DNA from 2 places in the Calorimonas adulescens genome. Region 1 is predicted to be linked to the other one. Evidence: riboswitches for the same ligand, from Rfam matches in the RefSeq annotation. Region 1 holds a riboswitch; the other holds the start of a gene.
What was found. Region 1 has a riboswitch for FMN ahead of FWJ32_RS04645 (ECF transporter S component). Riboswitches for the same ligand answer to the same signal wherever they lie in the genome.

Region 1 (7,766 bases):
TACTATTTTTGTGATATAATATATAAAAAATGGAGAGGGAGACCATACATGGATTTAACAGAACTTGAGGAACTGATAAAATCACGTCGCTCTATAAGGGCATGGGAGGATAGGGATATACCCGATGAACTTATAAGAAGGGCACTGGATATAGCGACATATGCCCCGAATGCCGGCAACCATCAGTCGTGGAAATTCTATGTGGTGAAAAACAGGGATGTGATTAATAAGATTGCAGATGCTGTCCAGAGGAGTGCTGATACTATTGCGGCCTGGCCGGAGGCAAAAGAGATAGGTGACACCATAGAGAGGTGGAATAAGATATCGGCATTTTTCCGCACAGCACCCTGCCTCATAGCAGCCTGTGCAGGAGCATATTCATCCACAGCGGATAGCCTCATGAGGTCCAGAATGGAGTTTGACGAACAGGCTAAAAAGATGGTAAAGGCGCGAGATATGGCCTCATCGAGGGTGCAATCGGTAGCAGCGGCAATTGCCTATATGCTCCTTGCCTTTCATCAAATGGGGCTTGGAGCAGTATGGATGACAGGACCTGTCCAGGCTCAAGAGGAGATAGAAAAGATACTAAATATCCCTGATGACCTTGATTTTATAGCCTTGATTCCCGTAGGATACCCAGCAGAGACACCAAGGCCCAAGCAGATGAGGCAATTGGATGAGGTGGTTGAATTTATAAAGTAAGAAAAAGGACACGGTCAGGCTTTATATCTTGCCTGGTTGTGTCCTCTCTTCATTATTATAATACTGATAGAGGTAGCATTTAATCATCCCATTGTACAATTTCCTCTTCTTATCTGCTCTTTGACCGAACAGCTTTTCAAACTCCTCATGGGCGCTGAGTATAAAGTAAGACCAGCCGTCAAAGTCTTTAAAAACCATGCCCATATCCCTGTATAGATTTTCTACCTCATCCTTTTCTCCCATCCTCTCACCATAGGGTGGATTGCAGATGATATATCCGTTCTTATCCCTGAGGAATATGTCCCTTATATCTATGCGTTTAAAAGAGATGTATTTTTCCATGCCAGCCTTTCTGGCATTGCTCCGCGAGAGTTTCACGGACTGGCCATCTATATCAGACCCCATAATATTGAGCTTTGAATCCGGCCGCATGAGGGACAGGGCCTCCTCCCTTGCACCCTTCCACAGTCTTTCTGGTAGCCGTTCCCATTTCTCCGATATAAACTCTCTGTTAATCCCCGGGGCAGTATTTGTACCGATGAGCGCAGCCTCTATGGGTATAGTCCCCGAACCGCAGAATGGGTCTGATAGTGGTATTTCCGGCTTCCACTTGCTTATTTCAATCATGGCAGCGGCTAAGGTCTCGCGTAGGGGTGCCTCGTTGGAGATCTCCCTGTATCCCCTCTTGTGAAGGCTTGGCCCGCTGGTGTCTATCATAAGCGTGGCCCTGTCCTTGATTATCCCGAAGTGTATCTTGTACTGCGGGCCGTCCTCCTCGAACCACTCCTTCCTGTACCTCTTCTTCATGCTTTCCACTATGGCCTTTTTGACAATAGCCTGGCAGTCCGGTATGCTGAATAGCTTTGACCTTAAAGAATAGCCATTTACCGGGAAGGCGGCATTGACAGGAAGCCAGTCAGCCCAGGGCATGGCCTTTGTCCCCTCAAACAGTTCGTCAAAGGTCTCTGCCTTAAATTCTCCCAGCTTTACAAGGACTCTCTCGGCACTCCTCAGCCACAGGTTGGCCCGGCAGATAGCCATCTCATCCCCGGTAAATGTTACCCTGCCGTCCTCCACGGTTACATCTTTATAACCCAATTTCCTTATCTCTTTTGCTACAATGGATTCAACTCCTAAAAGTGTTGTCGCTATAAGGTCTATTTTTGCCATTTCATCCTATCCTTCCATTACCCGCATGGGGTATGATCTTGCCAGATAAAGTATACTTACTTGCTTATATACCCCTTTGAAAAACCCTCTCCCAGTTTTTCACGTGTGAGCCCCTTTTCCTCTCTCAGGGATTTTATCCTTTTTAACATCTTTTCCCTATTCATACAAATACACCTCTGAATAGATTATACAGTAATTTGCAGGGCAAATAAAGTTGAATATATCCAAGACTGATAATGAGTGATAAATAATTTTTAAATATGTCTTTGGAGGTTATAAATCACTAATGACTGAGCGAAGAATTTAATAAAAATTTTGATTGACATATGCGTAACATTAGTGTACTATATAACTAATACAGTAGTATTGGAGGTGAAACATGAACAGTCTGGATGAGCATTATCCTATATATCTGCAGATAATGAACGATATTAAGAAAAAAATAGCTAAAGGAGAGATTAGTCCGGGGGAAAGACTGGCATCTGTCAGGGATATGGCCATCGTATATACAGTAAACCCCAATACAATGCAGAGGGTATATCAGGAACTGGAAAGAGAGGGAGTGATAAATACGAAGAGGGGGATGGGAAGTTTTGTTACAGAGGATGAAGGTCGTGTAAGAAATATAAGAGACAGTATGGCCCGGGAGCTCATTGAAAACTTTATAAAAGAGATGAACGGCCTGGGGTTTGCCTATAAGGAAATAGCTTCAATGATTGAAATATATTGCAGAGAGGAGATGGGGACCAATGAGTGATTTCTTAAAGGCGGTCAATCTCAAGAAGAGATACAGCAGCAAATGGGCATTGAGGGGCGTGGATTTAAATATTGAAAAAGGAAGGATAGTTGGACTTTTAGGACATAATGGAAGTGGCAAGTCTACCCTCTTAAAGATAATTGCTGGTCTTTTAAAACCTACGGAGGGTGAAGTGTTGATCGATGGGAAGAGGCCAGGCCTTGCCACAAAAGGCATAGTCTCTTTTATGCCGGAGGGCAGCCATCTATATAAATGGATGAGAATAAAAGATGCTATCTCCTTTTACAGAGAAATGTTTGATGACTTCAATGGAGATAAAGCAGAAGATTACTTGAAACTGATGGCCTTAAACCCTGAGGATAAGATTACCTCACTATCAAGAGGCATGATGGAAAGGCTAAAACTGCTCCTTGTTCTATCCAGGAACGCTGAGATATACCTTTTGGATGAACCCTTAAGCGGTATAGACCCCCTTTCGCGGGACAAGATAATCACCGGGATACTGGAAGGTTACAGAGAAGGCGAAAGTTCAATCATTATATCCACGCATATGGTGTCCGAGATTGAAAAGATATTTGACGAGGTAATATTCTTGGACCATGGAGAGGTGATGATGTCTGGCAATGCAGATGAAATGAGAGACCAGAGGGGAAAATCCATCGAGGATATCTTTAAGGAGGTGCTTCAATGAAGAGGTTATATTCTCTGCTAAAAAATGAATATCATACGGAGATTTATCGCTTTTGCATATCCATAGCTGTACTTGCAGCGTTCTATATCTTTCTCTTGACAAGGGTAGCGGCCTGGCCTGAAGGCGCCCCCACAGCCGTATCGCTTATCCCGGTATTTGGATTTGCCCTGGCGGCAGTGGTAGGCAGCTTTACTGCAATGGGCGATGAGTATAAGCATGGGACGATATACACCCTTATGTCGCTACCTGTTAGCGGCTATATGGTGATAGGCGCTAAATTTCTTTTGGTGTTTGTTAAGTTTGTCATCTATAACCTGTTGATGCTGTCAGGCTTTCTGACTGTATTAAACAGGGATCTCATCGTGAGGGTAGCTCAGGTGCAGGCTGTATACGCAGGACAACTGTGGAATGCAATCCTTAAGGACTCGATAAGCTTTTACCTTCTTGGCACAGGATTTCTCGCGTTTGGAATAATTACCGGTATATTTTCCTACACTGTATACAGGTCTATAGATATACCCTTTATCAGGTTTCTTGCAGCATTTATAGCATATATACTGCCAGGCTATATAGCACAAAAATTGTCTGAATGGACGGTGGATATCCTCCCGCCAATCTGGATGAAGATCTATGGGTTTTCTACTTTGAATTCGGTTTTTAACCCGGGTAGCGTTTCAATATCATTGACTCCAGGTATATTCTATATATTAATAGCAGTCCTTATGTTTATTTCGGCAGGGTGGCTATATGAAAATAGAATGGAGGTATTATAGTGAGATACAGAAATCTGGTAATTTTAGTTGCACTCTTCAGCGAACATCTTTGACTCAAAAAGCTGTTGATTTTTTAACATATATGTGCTAATATATAGTCAGAACTTAATAAGAAGGCAGTAACTTCAGGGCAGGGTGCAATTCCCGACCGGCGGTAAAGCCCGCGAGCCGAAAGGCAGATCCGGTGAAACTCCGGAGCCGACAGTATAGTCTGGATGGGAGAAGTGTTTTTTTGTTGGGTTTAAAATCCTGAAGGTTATTGCCTTCGGGATTTTTTGATAGGAGGGGTCTAAATGGAAATGGTTCATAAAAGGACAACAGTACTTGTAAAGACTGGTATGTTAGCTGCTATAGCTACTGTACTTATGTTTATTGAATTTCCACTGCCTTTGTTTCCAGCATTTTTAAAGATGGATTTGAGCGAGGTGCCTGCACTATTGGGGAGCTTTGCTTTGGGGCCTGTGGTAGGCGTACTTATAGAACTCATAAAGAATGTGCTTCATATAGCTATTAAGGGCACGACTACTGCAGGTGTGGGAGAACTGGCAAACTTCTTAGTTGGGAGTGCATTGGTAGCTACAGCCGGTGTTATGTATCGAAAGCATAAGACAAAGCATGTGGCCATAATATCGATGATGTTGGGTACGCTGTTTATGACTGTATTGGGATGCCTTTTTAACTACTTTGTGCTCTTACCCCTATATCAGACAATGATGGGGATACCGATGGATGCTATAGTCAAGATGGGCAGTGAGGTGAACTCTTTAATTGTGAATGTAAAGACCTTAGTGGTGTTTGGGATAGCTCCATTTAATATCTTAAAAGGACTGGCAGTATCACTGATTACTTTGCTGGTATACAAGAGGTTATCGCCTATACTTCACAACTAAAAATTGGCCCTCATACTTTCTTTACCCGACTCATATACATAGTATTTGGAGGAGGAGGGGTATGAGGGTCTTTATTTTTTTGCTTATAATAGCCCTTGTATTTACATATGGGTGCGGCAGCCGTGTGACAGAGGAGAAGGTGGAGGTACAGGAGCCGCACCATGTAGATCCTGATAGTACAGAGGCGGGTGGTAATGGGGCTCAAAAGGATGGTGGGGTACTAATGATAAGTGTCTATATGACCAAAAGCAATAAGATTGTTTCTATACCATTTGAGGAATATGTTAAAGGTGTGGTGGCGGCCGAGATGCCGGCGGCCTTTGAGATGGAAGCATTAAAGGCTCAGGCCGTAGCTGCCAGGACATATGCCCTGGCAAGGCTTAGAGAGTTTGGTGGGCCCGGATGTGAGCTGCATGAGGGGGCTGATATATGCACTGACTTCACCCACTGCCAGGCCTATGCAGAAAAGAGTGATATGGTATCTACATGGGGTAAGGATACAGACTATTACTGGGATAAGATATCCAGGGCCGTTGAGGATACAAAAGGCGAGGTGGCCATGTATGAGGATCTTTTGATAGATCCCGTATTTCATGCGATATCAGGAGGCAAGACGGAGAATTCTGAGGATGTCTGGAGAAACAGTATACCATACTTGAGGAGTGTAGACAGCCCCTACGAAGAGGGGGCCCCAAAATTTAAGACAACTGTGGAGTATTCCAGGAGGGATTTTGTAAACATACTTAAAAGAAACGTGCAGGGGCTTAAGATAAACCAGAATAAGCTTTCTTCGGAAGTTAAAATAATTGACTACACGGCAGGAGGCAGAGTAAAAGACATAAAGGTGGGCAATAAGATAATATCTGGACGGGACTTCCAGACATATATGGGTCTGAATTCTAATAATTTTGTCTTTAAGTTTGATGGTGATACCGTCAAGATTGTTGTTACAGGTTACGGACATGGTGTGGGCATGAGCCAGTACGGGGCAAACGGCCTGGCCAAACACGGCTATACATACATTGACATATTAAAACACTATTATCAAGGGATAGAAGTAACCAACATGTGGTGGGTATTAGAAAATTAGATGTATAAACCTCCAACAAATGGTTATACTACCTGTTGGAGGTGGAAAAATGAAACGAATTTCGGAGTGGTGGAAAAAGATATATGGAGTGATAAACACCCAGAGTTTTTTTGTGCTATTATTTGTATGTATTGTGGCGGTAGCGGTGACTGCCGTCTATGTCACTACATATAACAGGAATAAACTGTCGCAAGAACCGCTAAGCGATGTGCAGAATCTGGACAATACCTTAAAAAGCAACGATTCAAAGATAATAGTTACGGACTCACAAAAAATGGAGGAGACGAAAGAGTTTAATGAAAAGGTAAAGGAAAATATGACAGAGGGTAACACAGCTACTAGTCAGGGGACACATGAAGAGACAGTGAAGGATAAAGCCTCAACCCCCAAAAAGTCTGATACGTCTCCAAGTATAAAACCTGTGTCATCGCAGGAGTTATCAAGTGATCAGACAAAAACCAGTGCATGGATAAAACCGGTTGATGGTATAGCTGGCAACGGATTTGCTGTTGACAGTATGGTATACTCAGAGACTTTAAAGCAGTGGACAACACACAATGGGATGGACATAAAGAGTGAGTTTGGCAACGATGTAGTGGCAGTGGAGGATGGTACTGTAAAAAGGGTCTACACGGATGGGAAATTAGGTGTAACGGTAGAATTGGATCTGGGGGACGGAATAACTGTCCGCTACAGTAACCTGGATAACAGTGTAGATGTGGAGGAAGGACAGAATGTAAAGGCAGGGGATGTTATAGGGAGGATTGGAAATACTGCGCTGTTTGAGATAGCTGATGGTGACCACCTGCATTTTGAGGTGCTGAAGGATGGAAAGAATGTTAATCCTGCTGATTATGTAAAATATTAGGCGAATTAATTGGCCTGGCGGTGATGCCGGGCCTTTATTTTTTACATTAAAAATCAACATTGTTCATATCAGTATGCCAGCAGCATCTATATGCCTGGGTATTCGTCTTGACACTCTATAATTCTGTCTGTGTTCCGTCGGGTATGCTTCCATGCGGATACCCATGCTGCGTTTGCCCCTCAATAAGAGTATAATGGACTCGCTTTAAGAGTGCGTTTGATGCGGTCATGGCATATTAGTTGTTACACCAGAATAAACATTCTGATATAATATAGATATAGTTGGGGAGGGGAGCACATGAGCAGAAGAGACAAGGTATACGAAGCACTGCGTGGCCTTCAAAGAACGGATAACCACTGGTACACCACAGAGGAAATAGCTGAAGAGGCTGGTATAAGCCGCAATAACTGCAGTACTGAACTTAACTACCTGGTTAAAGAAGGAAGGGTCAAAAAGAAAAGGGGTAGGCCGGTACTCTACTCCATAGCAGAAAATGTTGTAAGTGATGATCAGCCATTAAGGGTGAGGATACTGGATAAGAGTTTACCGTCCTTTGATAATCTCATAGGTACATCGGGCAGCCTCGCTTCAGCCGTTGAGCAGGCAAAGGCTGCCTGTATCTATCCGCCACATGGGCTGCCCACGCTTATAGTGGGTCCCACAGGGGTTGGGAAATCGCTTTTTGCAGAACTCATGTACAACTACTCCAGGGAAGCCGGGGTTATAAGTAAAAACGCTCCGTTTGTGACTTTTAACTGTGCGGATTTTGCCAACAACAAGGAGCTGTTGATGGCCCACCTCTTTGGCAGTTCAAAAGGGGCGTAT
Region 2 (7,766 bases), on a different contig from region 1:
TGCATACCGTAATCCATAATTATTTTCCTCCTTCATCTCTTTCACAGATTTCAATGCACTTGAATACACCCGGTCTTCTGTTTGGATGTTGTCCTGATTTCAGCAAAAAATGTTTTGTACTGTTTTACTAATAGTTTATTACTATAGTACTAAATTAATAGTACTACATTTCAAATTGAATGTCAAGCAGTTTTGTGTAAATTCAAAACTGAAATACGAAAGTTATTTTTTCAGAAATTCTACCTATATAGCCCCCTAAAATAGCTAAGCAATCTACTGCCTGACTTTGGAGAAGACCTTGCCATAGACAGCAAAGCAATACAATCTTTTGCAACCTATCCCAACAAAAATAAAGAAGAAGGCGGCAGAAGAGATATAGATGCAGACAAAGGCTATGATGGCATTAAACTCATAAAAGGACTCTATGACGGCTATGACATAAAACCTATTTATAGACATAAGGGACATGTGGAAAGACCCTGATAAAACCAGGCATTTAAATGACAAATGTGAAAATGCCGTCTACGACTATAGAGGGAATGCGTACTGTTACTGCCTTGGTATCAATACCAAAAGAGAAATGGCATCAGGAGGATTTGAAAAAAGATAGAAAAAAGTCCAGCATAAAAAATACTTGCATGAATGGAAAACTCATGTTATAATATCAATCGTCAGTTGAATTGCGGGATTGTGTAATGGTAGCACGCATGACTCTGGATCATGCTGTCTAGGTTCGAATCCTAGTCCCGCAGCCATTTGTGGCCCCCTGGTCTAGCGGCCTAGGACGCCGCCCTCTCACGGCGGTAACAGGGGTTCGAATCCCCTGGGGGCTACCATTTACATAAGAAAATATTTATTGTGTTTAAGAGGCAGGTTTTTACCTGCCTCTTAGTTGTTTTGTGGACACTTTTTAAGCACTGCACATCTTTGCCCACTCCCTGCGCTACCTTAATTCATACTAAATTACATGGAATTAAAATGCTTAATTCCTATTGATTTACTATGAATTTAGTGTTAAAATAGGCATATAATTCACAGTAAATTAGTATGAATTAGGAGGATGAAGATGGATGTGGTGGGATATTTCAACAAAGTGGCGTATAAGTGGGACAGAATGAGGAAGGGATATTTTGGCGACGAACTGAGAGAGCTTTTGTTACAGGAGATAGATGGTTTTCCAGGCCTTATAGTGGATATTGGATGCGGTACTGGATTTTTGACTATAGAACTGGCAAGGAATGCGGGTTGGGTCCTTGGTATAGACCCAACGGAGAAGATGATGAATGAGGCTAAGAAAAATGCCTCTGCTGCAGGAGTAAACAATATAACATTTATAAAGGCTGCCATGGAAGAGATACCACTCCTTTCTGATTCGGCTGACATGATTTTTGCCAATATGGTGCTTCACCATGTGGGCAAGCCGCCAACCGGTTTGAGAGAGGTCAGGAGGGTATTAAAGCCTGGTGGCAAACTCGTGCTCAGTGATGTGGAGGAACACCATAAGTCCTGGGCCAGGGATGAGATGGCTGACGTATGGCTGGGTTTTGGGCTTGATACTATAAGAGAGTGGCTTGGAGAGGCAGGATTTACAGAATATGAGGTGTCATATTCCGGGTTTAATGCGAGGGCAGTTTCAAGGTCAGGCGACATATGCGAGCCCGCAATATTTATAGCAAAAGCAATAAAGTGAGGAGGCTTATAATGGGTATAAATACAAGGCTGATTCATGGCGGTATATCATGGGATAAACAGACAGGGGCAGTCAACATACCAATCTATCAGACATCAACCTTTAAACAAAAGAGTCTTGGCGAAACGTACGGATACGAGTATTCCAGAACGGGAAACCCGACACGGGAGGCGCTGGAGTCTCTGATAGCAGAACTGGAGGGCGGCCTGGCCGGTTTTGCCTTTTCCTCAGGCATGGCCGCAATATCCTCTGTCTTTATGCTGTTTAACTCTGGGGATAAGATAGTCCTGCCAGACAACATATATGGTGGCACATACAGGGTAATGGAGAATGTATTTAAAAGGTTTGGGCTGAGAGCAGTATACATTGATACCACAAAAATAGAAGAGGTAGAGAAAGCCTTTGAGGGTAAAGCCAGGGCTATCTTCATTGAGACGCCCACGAACCCCCTTATGGACGTTACGGACATAAGGAGAGTGGCGGAGGTCGCAAAAAGGGCGGGAGGTTTAACCATTGTGGACAACACCTTTATGACGCCTTACCTGCAAAGGCCTATAGAGCTAGGGGCTGATATAGTGGTACACTCCGCCACAAAGTACCTGGGAGGACACTCTGATGTGGTGGCAGGCCTGGCCGTAACAGCCACCGAAGAACTAAAGGAAAGGCTGCATTTTATCCAGAACTCCGTCGGTGCTGTACTGGGTCCTCAGGACAGCTACTACATCATAAGGGGCGTAAAGACCTTAGGTGTCAGGATGGACAGACATGAGGAAAACGCCATGAAGGTAGCAAAATGGCTTAGAACTCAGGAAGGGATAGAAAAGGTCTATTACCCGGGTCTTCCCGACCACCCCGGACACAAGATAATGAAAGGCCAGGCCGACGGCTTTGGCGGTATACTCTCATTCAGGACATCAACTCCACAACTGGCCTTAAAGATATTAAACGGGGTCAGACTCATCACCCTGGGAGAGAGCCTGGGAGGGGTAGAGAGCCTGATATGCCAGCCTGCCACCATGACCCATGCATCATTCCCAGAGGACATTAGAGGCAGACTGGGCATAGACGACTGCCTTGTCAGGCTGTCGGTAGGCATTGAGGATGCGGACGATATAATAGAAGACCTCAGGACGGCAATGGGGGGTTAGGGGATGGGTTACTATAACGATATAAGGGAGATAATAGGCAAGACACCGCTTCTAAAACTGAATCACCTTGATATCCCACATGGAGTAAACATATTTGCCAAGCTGGAGTACCTCAACCCCGGTGGAAGCGTAAAGGACAGGACCTGTCTCTATATAATAAAAGAGGCAGAGGAAGAGGGCCTCATAAGGCCTGGCTCCACTATCATAGAACCTACGGCCGGCAATACCGGGATAGGTTTAGCTATGGCCTGCCTCAATAAAGATTACAGACTGATACTGGTGGTGCCGACCAAGTTTTCTGTAGAGAAACAGCAGCTAATGAGGGCACTGGGGGCAGAGATAATAAATACACCAAGGGAGGACGGGATGATGGGGGCACTAAAAAAGGCAGAGGAACTGGCAGCGCAAATACCGGCTTCATTTATACCCAACCAGTTTGCAAACCCTGCCAATCCGAAGGCCCACTACGAGACCACAGGCCCGGAGATATGGGATGACCTTGATGGGGATATAGATGCCGTGGTAATGGGCGCTGGTACGGGAGGCACATTCACAGGGGTAATGAGATATCTAAAGGAGAGAAGACCGGAGATCAAAGGGGTTTTGGCCGACCCTGTGGGCTCCATAATAGGCGGCGGTGATATTAAAGGCTGCTATAAGATAGAAGGGATAGGCAATGACTTTATACCTGAAACCATGGATATAAGCCTTATAGACCATGTGGAAAAAATCTGCGATGAAGAGGCCTTTGCCATGGTGAGTGAGCTGGCACGAAAAGAGGGACTCACTGTTGGTTCCTCGTCGGGTGCCAATGTGTGTGCGGCATTAAAGTATGCTAAAATAGAAGGCAGGGGGAATATAGTCGTGATACTGCCCGACAGGAGCGACAGATACTTCTCCGAGGGCATATATGGATTGGAGGGATAACATGGCAAGAGTGGAGAGTTTTGAACTGGACCATACAAAGGTAAAGGCGCCATATGTCCGCCTTGCTGCCGTGGAAGAAGGAGAAAAGGGTGACAAGGTTGCAAAATACGACATAAGGTTTATTACGCCCAACACAGGAGCTATGTCCACAGGTGGGATGCATACATTAGAACACCTCTTGGCAGGATACTTCAGGGATGAACTGGATGGGGTCATAGATGTATCACCCATGGGATGCAGGACAGGCTTTTACCTCATAAAATTCGGCGTCTCATCACTGGAGGATATAAAAAGAGCTTTTGAAAACTCACTTAAGAAGGTGCTGGAGACAGAGGAGGTCCCCGCTGCCAATGAGAGGCAGTGCGGCAACTACAAAGACCATTCTCTTGAGGACGCCAGACAGCACGCAAAGAGAGTCCTTGATGAGGGGATAGGTATTGTGTGAAAACATGATAATATATTGACGATAAATAAAATGAGTGGTACAATTAATATAATGAAAACTGAAGAAAATACCTTCAGGGCAGGGTGAAATTCCCGACCGGCGGTAAAGCCCGCGAGCCGTAAGGCAGATCCGTTGTAACTACGGGGCCGACAGTATAGTCTGGATGGAAGAAGGGTAGATGCAGTGTGTCTATCTGTGTATGCAGGTATGCTCTGGAGTATTTTTCCAGAGCTTTTTATTTTATACGTAAAGGAGGCCAGGCCATGGATGAAGTATTCATGAAGAGGGCGTTGGAGCTTGCCTTAGAAGGTGCCGGCAGGGCCAATCCCAATCCCCTTGTAGGCGCTGTTATAGTAAAGGATGGCGAAATTGTTGGGGAGGGATACCATAAGATTTATGGAGATGCTCATGCCGAGGTGAACGCTATAAAGGCCGCAGGAAGGAGGGCAGAGGGCGCCACGCTGTATGTAAATCTCGAGCCATGCTGCCACTATGGCAAGACGCCGCCCTGCACCGAGGTTTTAATAGACGCCTCTATCAAAAGGGTGGTGGTTGCCATGAGGGATCCAAACCCGCTGGTAGATGGCGAGGGTATAGCAAGGCTCAAAGAGGCAGGTATAGAGGTTAGCTGTGGTGTGCTGGAAGGGGAGGCAAAGGCGCTGAACGAGATATATATAAAGTTTATAACGACACACCTGCCTTTTGTTATATTAAAGGCAGCCATGAGTTTAGACGGCAAGATTTGCACATCTGAAGGAGACTCTAAATGGATAAGCTCGGAGACATCCAGGGCTTATGTCCATTCTATAAGAAACAGGGTTTCAGCTGTAATGGTGGGGCTAAACACTGTGATTGCTGATAATCCACATCTGACCACCAGGATCAAGAACGGGAGAGATGCCAGGCCTGTAATAGTAGATTCTCTGGCTTCCATCCCCATATCAGCCAATGTGCTGTCAGGCAACAGGCCCATAGTGGTTGTTACAGAGAGGGCCCCTATTGAAAGGGTGAGTACCCTTAAGGATAAAGGGGCAGAGGTCATCTATACAGGAGAGGACGAAAATGGCATGGTAGACCTGAATGAGCTTATGTATAAACTGGGTGATATGGGCATAGACAGTATCCTCCTTGAAGGAGGGGGAAGCCTCAATTGGAGCGCCGTAAAGAAGGGTATAGTGGATAAGTTCTTGTTCTTTGTAGCCCCCGTGATTATTGGAGGAGCATCTGCCCTAACACCGGTTGAAGGAGAAGGATTTAAGACGGTATCAGGGGCATTAAGACTTAAAAGGCTAAGCCTTAAAAGCTTAAGTGATGACATCTTAATTGAAGGGTATCCTGAAAGAAGGTGATTGGCTGTGTTTACTGGAATTGTTGAAGAGATGGGTAGGGTAAGGCACCTAAATCGCACAGGCGGAGGTATATCTCTGGCAGTAGAGTGCGAGAAAATCCTTCAGGGGATGGCCGTAGGCGATAGTATAGCCGTAAACGGCATATGCCTCACTGCTACAGGAGTAATGGGGAACCATTTTACCGCCGATGTTATGCCTGAGAGTATCCTGAGGTCCTCACTCAAGAACATCCGCATAGGTGACCACGTAAACCTTGAGAGAGCTCTGCCTGCAGATGGAAGGTTTGGCGGACATATTGTGGCAGGACATGTAGATGGTACAGGGACTATAGCCTCTATCAGGAATGAAGGGAATTCAAGGAGGATATGTATAAGGGCTGATAATTCAATTCTAATGTATATAGTGGAGAAGGGTTCTGTAGCTTTAGATGGGGTAAGCCTCACTGTCTCTATGGTCTTTGAGGACACCTTTGAGGTATCTGTCATCCCTCATACCCTGTCGTCTACCACCATAGGTAAAAAAAGGGTTGGAGACATGGTGAACATAGAGTGTGACGTGATTGGGAAATATATAAGGAAGTTTTTGGCTGGAGAAAAAGGGAATGGCCTTGCTGAAAAGCTTAAAGAAAACGGCTATATTTGAGGAGGGATATAAATGTTAAATTCTATAGAAGAAGTCATAGAAGACATCAGAAACGGCAAAATGGTTATAGTCGTGGACAATGAGGACAGAGAAAATGAGGGTGATATCGTAGCTGCGGCAGAGATGGTGACACCCGAGGTCATAAACTTCATGGCAGGATATGGACGCGGACTGATATGTGTGTCCATCCCTTCATACAGGGCAAGGGAGCTTATGCTTTCACCTATGGTCCAGAAAAATAGCGACAGCCATGAGACTGCTTTTACAATCTCTGTGGACGCCAGGGAAACCTCTACAGGTATTTCGGCATATGAAAGGGCAAAGACTATAAAAAAATTGATATCGCCAGATGCCGTGCCTGAAGACTTTAACCGGCCTGGCCACGTCTTTCCGCTTATCGCAAGGGATGGCGGGGTTTTGGAAAGGCCAGGCCATACCGAAGCCTCCTCTGACCTTGCCCGTCTTGCCGGCCTCTATCCCGCAGGTGTCATATGCGAGATAATGAATGATGACGGCACCATGGCGCGCCTGCCGCAGCTCATTGAATTTGCAAAAAGACATGACCTTAAGATAACATCTGTGGAAAAGCTTATAGAATACAGGCTTAAAGCGAATAATGGTATGCAGATGAGTGTAAAGACACATCTTCCCACAGCCTATGGAGACTTTACACTTGTGGCCTATCCTGATTCCAACTCGAGTGAGCCCCATATAGTGCTGCTCATGGGTGATGTATCAGGGGATAAGGCCAGGCCAGTTCTTACAAGGATACATTCAGAGTGTATGACCGGTGATGTATTTGGGTCTTTAAGATGCGACTGCGGCAGCCAGCTTCACAGGGCTCTCCGGATGATAGCCCGTGAAGGGCGGGGCATCCTCATATATATGAGGCAGGAAGGCAGGGGTATAGGACTCATGAATAAACTAAAGGCCTATAGACTTCAGGATGAGGGTTACGATACTGTAGATGCCAACCTTCAACTGGGATTTCCGCCAGACCTCAGGGACTACAGGACAGCAGCAGCTATATTGAAGGACCTCGGTATAAACAGCATTAGGCTTCTTACAAATAACCCCGATAAGATTTCGGACATTGAAAAATATGGTATTCATGTAGCAGAAAGAGTTCCATTGATAACCGGCAGGAATAACATAAACAGCCAGTACCTCAACACAAAGAGGGAAAAAATGGGCCATATGATATAGAGGAGGAATAATTTATGAATGTATACGAAGGCAAACTGATTGGAAGCGGTCTTAAGTTCTCCATAGTGGTCTCCAGGTTTAACGAGTTTATAACCTCAAAGCTTTTGGAGGGCTGCCTTGATGCCCTCAGAAGGCATGGGGTTGAGGATGAAAACATAGATATTGTCTGGGTACCTGGTGCCTTTGAAATACCCCTTGCTGCTAAGAAACTGGCCGGAGCTCACAGATACGATGCAGTCATATGCCTTGGATCTGTGATAAGGGGTGCCACACCACACTTTGACTATGTGGCAGCAGAGGTCTCAAAGGGTGTGGCCCATGTCTCACTGGAATCAGGTGTTCCCACCATATTCGGCGTG

Region 2: it holds a riboswitch for FMN, as region 1 does, so the genes downstream of both, ribD (bifunctional diaminohydroxyphosphoribosylaminopyrimidine deaminase/5-amino-6-(5-phosphoribosylamino)uracil reductase RibD) here and FWJ32_RS04645 (ECF transporter S component) in region 1, are expected to answer to the same signal.

Annotation. Positions count from the first base shown of each region.
Region 1 covers NZ_VTPS01000005.1:69,074-76,839, reverse strand. The annotation lists gene FWJ32_RS04670 (nitroreductase family protein) at 49-702, shown strand; gene FWJ32_RS04665 (THUMP domain-containing class I SAM-dependent RNA methyltransferase) at 724-1,872, opposite strand; gene FWJ32_RS04660 (GntR family transcriptional regulator) at 2,252-2,629, shown strand; gene FWJ32_RS04655 (ABC transporter ATP-binding protein) at 2,622-3,320, shown strand; gene FWJ32_RS04650 (hypothetical protein) at 3,317-4,093, shown strand; FMN riboswitch at 4,211-4,324, shown strand; gene FWJ32_RS04645 (ECF transporter S component) at 4,387-4,983, shown strand; gene spoIID (stage II sporulation protein D) at 5,045-6,073, shown strand; gene FWJ32_RS04635 (M23 family metallopeptidase) at 6,123-6,941, shown strand; gene FWJ32_RS04630 (sigma-54-dependent transcriptional regulator) at 7,239-7,766, shown strand, end outside.
Region 2 covers NZ_VTPS01000006.1:92,283-100,048, forward strand. The annotation lists gene FWJ32_RS05375 (SDR family oxidoreductase) at 1-17, opposite strand, end outside; gene FWJ32_RS13435 (hypothetical protein) at 501-662, shown strand; tRNA gene FWJ32_RS05385 (tRNA-Gln) at 682-755, shown strand; tRNA gene FWJ32_RS05390 (tRNA-Glu) at 761-836, shown strand; gene FWJ32_RS05395 (class I SAM-dependent methyltransferase) at 1,067-1,690, shown strand; gene FWJ32_RS05400 (trans-sulfuration enzyme family protein) at 1,702-2,838, shown strand; gene cysK (cysteine synthase A) at 2,842-3,765, shown strand; gene FWJ32_RS05410 (S-ribosylhomocysteine lyase) at 3,767-4,210, shown strand; FMN riboswitch at 4,276-4,389, shown strand; gene ribD (bifunctional diaminohydroxyphosphoribosylaminopyrimidine deaminase/5-amino-6-(5-phosphoribosylamino)uracil reductase RibD) at 4,474-5,559, shown strand; gene ribE (riboflavin synthase) at 5,566-6,201, shown strand; gene FWJ32_RS05425 (bifunctional 3,4-dihydroxy-2-butanone-4-phosphate synthase/GTP cyclohydrolase II) at 6,214-7,407, shown strand; gene ribH (6,7-dimethyl-8-ribityllumazine synthase) at 7,422-7,766, shown strand, end outside.